DNA from 3 places in the Staphylococcus condimenti genome. Region 1 is predicted to be linked to each of the others. Evidence: predicted binding sites of a transcription regulator. Region 1 holds the regulator's gene; each other region holds the start of a gene.

Region 1 (3,292 bases):
GCTTTATCTCAGCTTGTTGACGTTCGTATTCTTGCATGCGTTTCTCATAATATTGGTCGCGTTGAGTAATAAATTTACTGTAGTTGCCGACATAATGCTGAACAGCTCCTAAAGCGACATCATAAATCTGATTTACTGTTTTATCTAGGAAGAAGCGATCGTGACTGATAATCACAATAGCGCCTTTAAAATAATTCAAGTAATCTTCTAACCATTGTGTTGTTTCCATATCTAAGTGGTTGGTCGGTTCATCGAGTAATAATAAGTCAGGTTCGCTTAATAACATTTGAGCAAGAGATAAACGTGTTTTTTGACCGCCACTGAAATCATTAACGGGACGATGAAAATCCTCTTCTGAAAAATCCAAACCATGAAGAACTGTTTTGATTTTACTTTCATATTGATAACCTTCTAATCGTTCAAATTGATTGGAAAGCGTTTCATATTTAGACATATGCGCTTTGAATGTTTCAGATTCATATTCTTCAGCATGTTCAGCCAACCACGCTGTTTCTGCTTGCATATCTGCTTCCATTTGCTTTAATTTCGCAAAGGGTTTTGACATTTCTTCCCATACAGTATGGTTAGTATCTAAGGTCATTTGCTGAGTCAGATAACCAACTTTTAAATTTTTGATTTTAGAAATATGGCCTTCGTCATACCCATCGACTCCGGCAATAATTTTCATTAAAGTAGATTTACCGGCACCATTTCTGCCGACGATTCCTATTTTTTCGTGGCTCTTTACTTCGAAGTGAACATCGTTAAAGATTTCTTCACCATCGAACGATTTAGAGACATCGTTAAGTTGTAATAAAATCATGTCGTATGTTTACGAGTCAGCATGTTAAATTAAAAACTGGCTCGTAGACCTCCTTTCTTTTCGCTCTGTATCATCACTTACCTTCCATTATAAGTGGAAATAGTAGTTCTGCCTATTAAATATCACGAATTTCCTTTAATGAAATATAGTACTATTTTACATCAAAATCACTAATAAATATTAGCTTGTATTAAGTTTGTTACGAAATCATGTGTTCAAATTATATATTTAAACGTATAATGGTAACTACATCACTGAAAAATAACAGAAGAATTATAACTAGAATATGCGTTATTAACGGTTAAATTGTTCATAGAAAGTTACTTTTACAGTTATTTATTTTTAGAGGTACATAAGGTATACTTAGTTAATAAAAATGCTTTAATCCTTTAATCTAGGAAGATTAACGTAGTTACAATATATAATAAAAACTATTTGAACGTTGTAATCTCCTCAAAAAATAAGTTTAGAAAAACTAAAAGTATTTTTTCTGAACTATTCATTTTTTACAATCAACAAAGTCTATTACAGTATTTACATGAGAGATTAGAACTTGTTCATAAATAATAGTTTTTGAAGATGTGGGGGTAAACAAATTGAGTAATCAAAAAAATAATATTCCTCGTGCGACCTTAAAACGTTTGCCGCTCTATTACAGACTTGTCAATCAACTTCATGAAAAGGGAATTGATCGAGTTAATTCTAAAACTATCAGTGAAGCCTTAGATATCGATTCTGCTTCTATCAGAAGAGATTTTTCTTACTTTGGAGAATTAGGTAAGAAAGGTTACGGCTATAATGTTGAAAGTTTGTTGGAATTTTTTAAAAGTAAAATCAGCGAGAGCGATACGATTAAAATCGGTCTGGTCGGAGTAGGAAATTTAGGTAAAGCATTGCTTTCTTATAACTTTTCTATCCATGATGAAATGGTTATTACTGAAGCTTTTGATATTCGCGAAGATATCGTCGGTACAAAAGTCGGCAATGTTATCGTAAATAAAATGCAAGATCTTCAATCTGTTTTGAAAAGTGCAGAGCTAGATGTAGTAATTTTAACAACACCTGGCAGTGCAGCACAAGAAGCAGCGAATCAAATCGTAGAAGGCGGAGTGAAAGGTATCTTAAATTTCACACCTACTCGAATTGATGTACCTGATGATGTTTCTGTTCATCAAATTGATTTAGGTATTGAATTGCAATCGCTTTTATTTTTTATGAACAACCTACGCAGCAGTAACTGAAAAAAGACGTTCCAAAATTTAATTTGGAGCGTCTTTTTGATGTTAATTTAAGCTTTTTGAACTGTAATTGTCCAAGATGCATCACCAATTTGTTCATAATTAGTAACTGGATAATTATTTTCAGCCGCCCAGTTTGGGATAGCTTCTGTTGCTTGCGTGCAGTCAAAATCGATTTTCAATTCATCACCGACATCTAGAGTCTGCATTTTTTTCTGTGCTTCAATTAATGGGAAGGGACAAACCATTCCTACGGTTCCTAATTCATGTAACATGTAAACACTCCTTAAGTGATTTGAATTTAAGATTGTGCAGCTGGACGTGCTGCGTTTTGTTTAGTCGATTTTTGCATAGCTTTCATAGGCTTTACAAATAAGAAGTAACTCATAAACCATGTACCCAAAATCATAGCTGCTAAAGCAATCCAACCTTGCCATGAAAGAGCAGCTGTTGCTACTAAGCCATTTCCAATTGAGCATCCGCCGGCTACTGAAGCGCCAAATCCCATAAAGGCACCGCCAATTACACTATTGCGAAGTGTTTTTTTATCAGGAAGTCTGCAAGCAAACTCTCTTGAACCTTTCGCAGCAATGTAAGATCCGATAAAGATACCTAGAACTAAGAATACACCCCAATCTAAAAATGAAGTTTTACCAGACAGTATGAACTGTACTAAGTTTGAAGAAGGTGTTGTAATCCCAAGTCCACCTTCTCGACCTGTAGAATAACTCATAGGCCAAGCAATTAAAGCAATTAAACCAACAGCAATCGCTGCAATAAAAGGATGGAATTTTTTCTCGAAGAAGAAATGACGTATACCTGTATAGCGTTGTTTCAATTTAGGTACTGCAATTTTAGGTTTTGGTTTGCGTAGTGTTCTGACAACAAAATAGCCTGTAACTGCGACAAGACCAATAACAAAAATCCATGCAGGAATTCCTGTACTCGCAGACATATCTGCATTAACATTAGTTTTTGAATTTAACTTTTCCATCACAGGTTTAAGCAAACCTGCTTTTGTAATAGCTGAGAAGATGGCGTAAGAGATTAGAGCAAGCCAACTTCCTATTAGTCCTTCTCCAGCTCTGTAGTAAGTACCAGTAGCACAACCGCCTGCAAGTACAATACCTACACCAAAAATAAATGAGCCAATTATTGTACCTACAATAGGGAAGGTGCCGTTATCTAATGGCTTGCCGATAATAGCTGTAAATGCTAATAATCCGACAGC
Region 2 (3,292 bases), 490 kb from region 1:
ATTGCTGCTGTTATATGGGGAATAATTGGTGTGCTATTTGGTTTAGGTAGTATGATTTACGACGCTTCGGATTGGAGTTTATTAAAAAAGACAGTGCTGCATATTGTCATTTGCTATATAGGATTTCTGCCCCTAGCAATTTTGGCAGGATGGTTCCCGTTAACTTTAGCTGACATCTTATTCTTTACAGGTATTTTTATCTTTGTATATGCCATTATATGGATAGTGAATTATTTTAAAAACAAAGCTTTAGTAGATATGATCAATAAAAAATTAAACCAATAAATAACAAAAAAGAGAGAAGGTTTGGGGGAACCTTCTCTCACATTTTAACAATATCAATTTTTAAGGAGTTACAGTAATGAAACCTAAAGGGGAGGTATTCATTACTTCGATTCTTTTTGTATATTTAATAGGAGCTACATTTAATAAGATTGTTTTTAATGTTTTGATTACTTGCTTTGCCTACAATTATAAGGGGTAATCATGTCTTAATTCAGTGAATCCGATGTCGAATCCTCTATCATTCGAACTGTCTTCATTTGAATTAAGCATTAATAATTTAACATATACAAATGTTTCGATATCAGCAGATATTAACAATTTATCACAAGACTTTATTGCCGATAATATTTACATTCTAGGGATTATTGGGAGTTGGTTGAAATCGGTTGGGGAGCCGGTTTCAATGAATGAATGTATAATATAAGGCTGAATGCTTGGAGCTTGGGGAAACTCACATTTGATTCATTGCTTGTTTATAAAATTGTCAGATAACGATGTATTAACGGGGGATTAACCTATCGTCAATATCACCTGGAAAACGAAAGTCACCTCCTGAAATATACTTGCTGCAGACTCATCAATACGCGGGGTAACGTAGTGTTAGATGAAGTACTGCGAAACAGAAATTCCTACCACAGTATTTCTGTTTCTTGATGATTTCTAAGGTGCAGAATCTAAGATGAACTCGTTCACTGATTAGCGTTTAGATTAGAAAACTCATTGAATCTCTAATCTTCGCTGGATGTAATAACTGAATAGATAGCGTTGCTAAAAGCGCATATCTATCATCTGTTCATATCTCTACGCTCTCTTGAACAGCAAATCCGCTTACAACAACTTTGTTATCTATTTCACATATAACTCTAACAAAGAATGTGAGGAAAATCACTAAATATGAACTAAAATTTTTTGCACCTGTGACATTATTGTGAACCTGTTTAATTGGCTGTAACAATTGAAATTTTCTGTTCTACCACAGTGATGCTGCTCAACACTTAGCGAGAGGCGTATATTGAACATTGAAGTAGTTTTGTTTGTGCCGATAAAGCAAGGGTATTTGAATATTAAAGAGCATTAAACTTTAAAAAAAGAAAGTGAGGAAGAGCTATGGTTATTAAAGTAGAACGAATTTATGAAGATAAAGCAAAAAATGATGGTGTACGCGTGCTTGTTGATCGTGTGTGGCCTCGTGGTATTTCAAAAGAAAATGCGAATTTAGATGAATGGATGAAAAATATCGGTCCAAGTACAGAATTACGTAAATGGTTTGGTCATGATCCAGACAAGTTCGATGATTTTAAAAAGAAATATATTGATGAGTTGAAAAATAATAAAGAACAGCATGACGAGTTGAAAGTATTAGAAGGTATTATTGATGATGCACGTAAAGATGTTATCTTATTATATTCTGCTAAAGATGAAGAACATAACCAAGCAGTTGTGTTGAAAGAATATTTAAAAGAACAAGGTTATAAATAATAAAATAGCTATCATTATCAATTAACAAATTTTAGAAGTTAGATGTCTATACTGTCATCTAACTTATTTTTTATGTAATAGAATAATAACTGTTCTAATACACTATGTATCATATAGTACAAATATATAATACAGTTTCACAAGGTAGACACAACTATATAAAATCCTTCGGAAATTAAGTGATTTTTTTCACAAGATTAAGTATACTCATTGTGAAAACGGTAACATGCTTTATAAAAACATCACATTAAATCCAACGGAGGGATTATTATGGTTGAAACGATCAAAGAAAGAAAATCACCATGGGCAAGCTTTAAAAAAGGTAAATGGTCTTCAGAAGTGGATGTCAGAAACTTTATTCAGTTGAATTATACGTTGTATAACGGAGATTCATCGTTCCTTGAATCACCTACACGAGCTACAAGTGATTTATGGGACCAAGTGATGGAGTTAACACGTGAAGAACGTGAACGCGGCGGTATGTGGGATATGGATACAAAAGTTGCTTCCACAATCCTATCGCATGATGCAGGTTATTTGAATGAAGAATTAGAACAAATTGTAGGTGTTCAAACAGAAAAACCATTTAAACGTTCTATGCAGCCTTTCGGCGGTATTCGTATGGCAAAAGCTGCTTGTGAAGCATATGGTTATGAATTAGATAAGGAAACAGAACGTATTTTCACTGATTTACGTAAAACACATAACCAAGGTGTGTTCGATGCCTATTCAAAAGAAATGCTGGCATGCCGTAAAGCGGGTATTATCACAGGATTGCCGGATGCATATGGACGTGGACGTATTATCGGAGATTACCGTCGTGTTGCATTATACGGTATTGATTTCTTAATGGAAGAAAAATTGAACGACTATAACAATATGTCGACTGTGATGGATGAAGGTACAATTCGTTTGCGTGAGGAACTTTCTGAACAATACCGTGCGTTAAAAGAATTAAAAGTTTTAGGTGAACGTTATGGATTTGATCTCAGCCGTCCAGCTGAAAACTTTAAAGAAGCGGTTCAATGGTTGTATCTAGCTTACCTTGCTGCAATTAAAGAACAAAATGGTGCAGCGATGAGTTTAGGACGTACGTCTACATTCTTAGATATTTATGCAGAACGTGATTTGCAAGAAGGTATCTTAACAGAACGTGAAGTACAAGAAATTGTGGATCACTTCATTATGAAATTACGTTTGGTTAAATTCGCACGTACACCTGATTATAATGAGTTGTTCTCAGGAGACCCGACTTGGGTAACTGAATCTATCGGAGGTGTAGGTTTAGATGGTCGTGCAATGGTTACTAAGAACTCTTTCCGCTTCTTACACACTTTAGATAACTTAGGACCTGCTCCTGAACCAAACTTAACTGTATTATGGTCACAGCGTTTACCAGAAAACTTTAAAGCATATTGTGCTGAAATGAGTATTAAATCAAGCTCTATCCAATATGAAAATGACGATTTAATGCGTGAAAGTTATGGCGATGATTATGGTATTGCTTGTTGTGTATCAGCAATGCGCA
Region 3 (3,292 bases), 170 kb from region 1:
GTCCTCGTTATCTATCCAGGACATCCTGAAGGAAAAATAGAGAGTGAGACAGTATATCAGTACCTTAAAAATTTCGATCAACAAAAAGCACATATATTACAGTATGGTTTTATTAACCAACGTAATAACCCGCCTTATATTTGTGCCATCGAAAAAAGATAAAAATCAATAAAGCAAAACGTCCGCAGAAATTAAAAAGTTCTGCGGACGTTTTGCTTATTTAAAATTATTGAAATAATTTATCTACACTTTTTGTAATATCTTTTAAAACTTCAACTGAATGGTTAAATTCTTCAGTTTCTTTGTCATTTAATGGTGTTTCATAAATTTTAACTGCACCTGCACGGTTTACAAGTGTTGGAACACCAATATAAACATCTTCGTTGCCATACTCACCTTCTAAATAACTAGATACAGTCAATACAAGGTTTTGGTTGCGTAAAATTGCTTTAGTAATATGAAGTAATCCCATAGCAATACCATAATATGTTGCGCCTTTAGCTTGGATAATATCATATGCTGCATCACGCGTATTTAAGAATATTTCTTCGATACGTTTTTCTTTTTCTGGGTTACTTTTTAAAATATCGTGTAAATTTTGTCCAGCAATACTCGCTTGAGACCATACTGCTAACTCAGAATCACCATGTTCACCAATAATACTTGCATTTACACTTTCAGGTGCAACGCCGAATTCTGCACCTAATTCGTATTTGAAACGTGCTGTATCTAAAATAGTACCTGAACCTATAACACGCTCTTTAGGTAAACCTGAAACTTTTTTAGTGACATAAGTTAATACATCTACTGGGTTTGCAGCAATCAAGAAAATACCATCAAAACCGCTGTCCATAATTTGACCCACAATTGATTTGAAAATCTTAGTATTTTTTTCAACTAAATCAAATCGCGTTTCACCTGGTTTTTGGGGCGCACCAGCTGTAATTACAACTAAATCTGCATCAGAGCAATCTGCATATGATCCTGCTTTAACAATTGACGGTGATTCTCCATAAGGCATGCCGTGATTCAAATCGAGAACGTCACCTTTAACTTTTTCTTCAGCAATATCAACAATGAAGAATTCATCTGCTACACCTTGTGCTACCATAGCAAAAGCATAACTTGAACCAACAGCGCCATCGCCCACTAATACTACTTTATTTGCTTTTATATTTTTCATATTACTTACCCTTCCTTTTTCAAAAATCACTTTCCTTATGTGATTTATTTCACATAATAAAGATACCAGTTATCGTTGTGAAAAGCAATCATTTTTCTTCATTCTAACGATAATATTTTAAAAATTTTTATTTTAGGAAAAGCTATTAAAAAAACCAGCAACAATTGTGGAAAAGTTGCTGGTTACACTGCTTTATATTTCAATTTGATCATCAACATCATTAGGTATAAATCCAAGCGCATTCACTTTATTATTTAAATAACTTAAAATATAACGCATTACTAAAGGACGCTCTGGTTCGTTATGAATCTCATGATATAAACCATCCCAAGCTTTAAAATAAAGCTCATCAGATTTGACCCGATTTTTAATTTCTAAAATGGCTTCAGTTTCTAATACCTTGTCATCTTTACCAAACATTAAACACATCGGAATACTTTGGATATCTTCCAAATGCTCCATTGTCTTTTTCATTACATTTACTACTTCTTTATACCAATGATAAGAAACTTTTTTCAACATCAATCCATCTTGTTTTGTTTCTTCTATTACCTCTTCATTTCGCGTTAAATGCTCAGGCTCAATACCTAAATTAAAACGCATATCTTTAACACCCGCACCCACATTTGATGTCAGCATGTTCTTTCGTGTTTTATTATTTTTTTGAAAAGCTACAAGTGGAGATAAGAGTATAATACCTTCAATCGGTAATTCTGTTCTTTCAAGTAAGTTTAATGTAATTAAACCGCCTAATCCTACACCCATTAAAAATGTGGGCAACTTATATTCACTTGCTATTCTTAACCACTCTAGGATATGTTCGTGATAGACTTCAAAGTTGTCAATTTGACCTTTATTAGAACGTGATGTCTGACTTTGACCTGGCAAGTCACCCATAATAACATGATATCCATTCCTTCTTAATGAAGTAATGACATATGCATATCTTCCAGTATGTTCTAATAAATTATGAGCAATAACAATAACTCCTTTTGCTTCACTTTCTGTTTCCCACTTCCACATATCAACGACTACCCTTCTACTAATAATATTTAAATCTATTGTATCAAAAGGAAGTCCTTAAAATCTATTTTGAGCACAGTACCTTTCTTTAAAATCGAGTATTATTTAAATCATTTGATGAAAAATTATTTTAACATTGTTTACTGATTTTGTAATATTTTAATATATAGTGTACTTTTATATATTGTTAACGTTTTCATACATTATTGAAACATGATACACTAATTTCAATATAGTTGTATGGGAGGAATTACTATGTCACTTGTCAAAGATTTTTTTATCGGATTATCTAATAATACATTTTTAAACAATTCAGCTAAGAAATATGGGCCAGTGCTCGGGGCAAGCAAAGTTGTAGTTGGCAATTCATTAGATGATCTTATTAAAACAATCCGTGAATTAAACGATAAGGGGATTACAGTGACAGTTGACTGTCTTGGTGAATTTGTTGGTACTGAAGAAGAGAGTTTAATTGAAAAAAACATTATCCTTAAAGTCTTACAAGCCATGCATGATAACGATGTTAAAGCACATCTATCAATTAAAATCAGTCAGTTGGGTGCTGAATTTGATTTAGATTTGGCTGAAAGAAACCTTAGAGAAATTGTTGCTAAAGCAAAGGAATTAGATAATAGACACGTTAACATCGACACAGAAAAATTTGAAGGTCTTGATGACATCTTACATGTGTTAGATGATATTTCAAAAGAGTATGATAACGTCGGTACTGTTATCCAAGCTTATCTATATACAGCTACTGATATGGTAGAAAAATACCCGCACATTCGATTACGACTCGTTAAAGGTGCTTATAAAGAAAATGCATCTATTGCATACCAAAATAAAGAGGATATTGATGCGAACTATATTTCTTTAATCGAAAAAAGACTGAAAAATGCGAAGAATTTTACATCTATCGCAACTCACGATGATAAAATTATCGATCACGTGAAAAAATTTGTTGAAGAAAACAATATCAACAGAGATGATTTTGAATTCCAAATGTTATTTGGATTCCGTACTGACCTTGCATATGCTACAGCAGACGAGAATTATAACTTCTGTATTTATGTACCATTTGGTGAT

Evidence for each region. Region 1 encodes Rex, which represses fermentation and respiration genes when NADH is low (regulators of the CRP and FNR family bind a similar motif). Its sites were predicted from a motif close to TTGTGAAATATTTCACAA; they were not measured.
Region 2: pflB (formate C-acetyltransferase) is a predicted target of Rex. The motif match lies at 1,942-1,959, and genes of this name have one in related genera.
Region 3: A4G25_RS00685 (L-lactate dehydrogenase) is a predicted target of Rex. The motif match lies at 1,221-1,238, and genes of this name have one in related genera.

What each region holds. Positions count from the first base shown of each region.
Region 1 covers NZ_CP015114.1:2,587,650-2,590,941, forward strand. Annotated here, with positions in the region: gene A4G25_RS12425 (ABC-F family ATP-binding cassette domain-containing protein) at 1-823, opposite strand, end outside; gene A4G25_RS12430 (redox-sensing transcriptional repressor Rex) at 1,420-2,064, shown strand; gene A4G25_RS12435 (sulfurtransferase TusA family protein) at 2,112-2,336, opposite strand; gene A4G25_RS12440 (YeeE/YedE family protein) at 2,363-3,292, opposite strand, start outside.
Region 2 covers NZ_CP015114.1:2,102,322-2,105,613, forward strand. Annotated here, with positions in the region: gene A4G25_RS10030 (DUF3021 domain-containing protein) at 1-285, shown strand, start outside; gene A4G25_RS10035 (DUF488 domain-containing protein) at 1,393-1,764, shown strand; gene pflB (formate C-acetyltransferase) at 2,035-3,292, shown strand, end outside.
Region 3 covers NZ_CP015114.1:102,674-105,965, reverse strand. Annotated here, with positions in the region: gene mnmM (tRNA 5-(aminomethyl)-2-thiouridylate-methyltransferase MnmM) at 1-162, shown strand, start outside; gene A4G25_RS00685 (L-lactate dehydrogenase) at 227-1,183, opposite strand; gene A4G25_RS00680 (alpha/beta fold hydrolase) at 1,376-2,206, opposite strand; gene A4G25_RS00675 (proline dehydrogenase family protein) at 2,462-3,292, shown strand, end outside.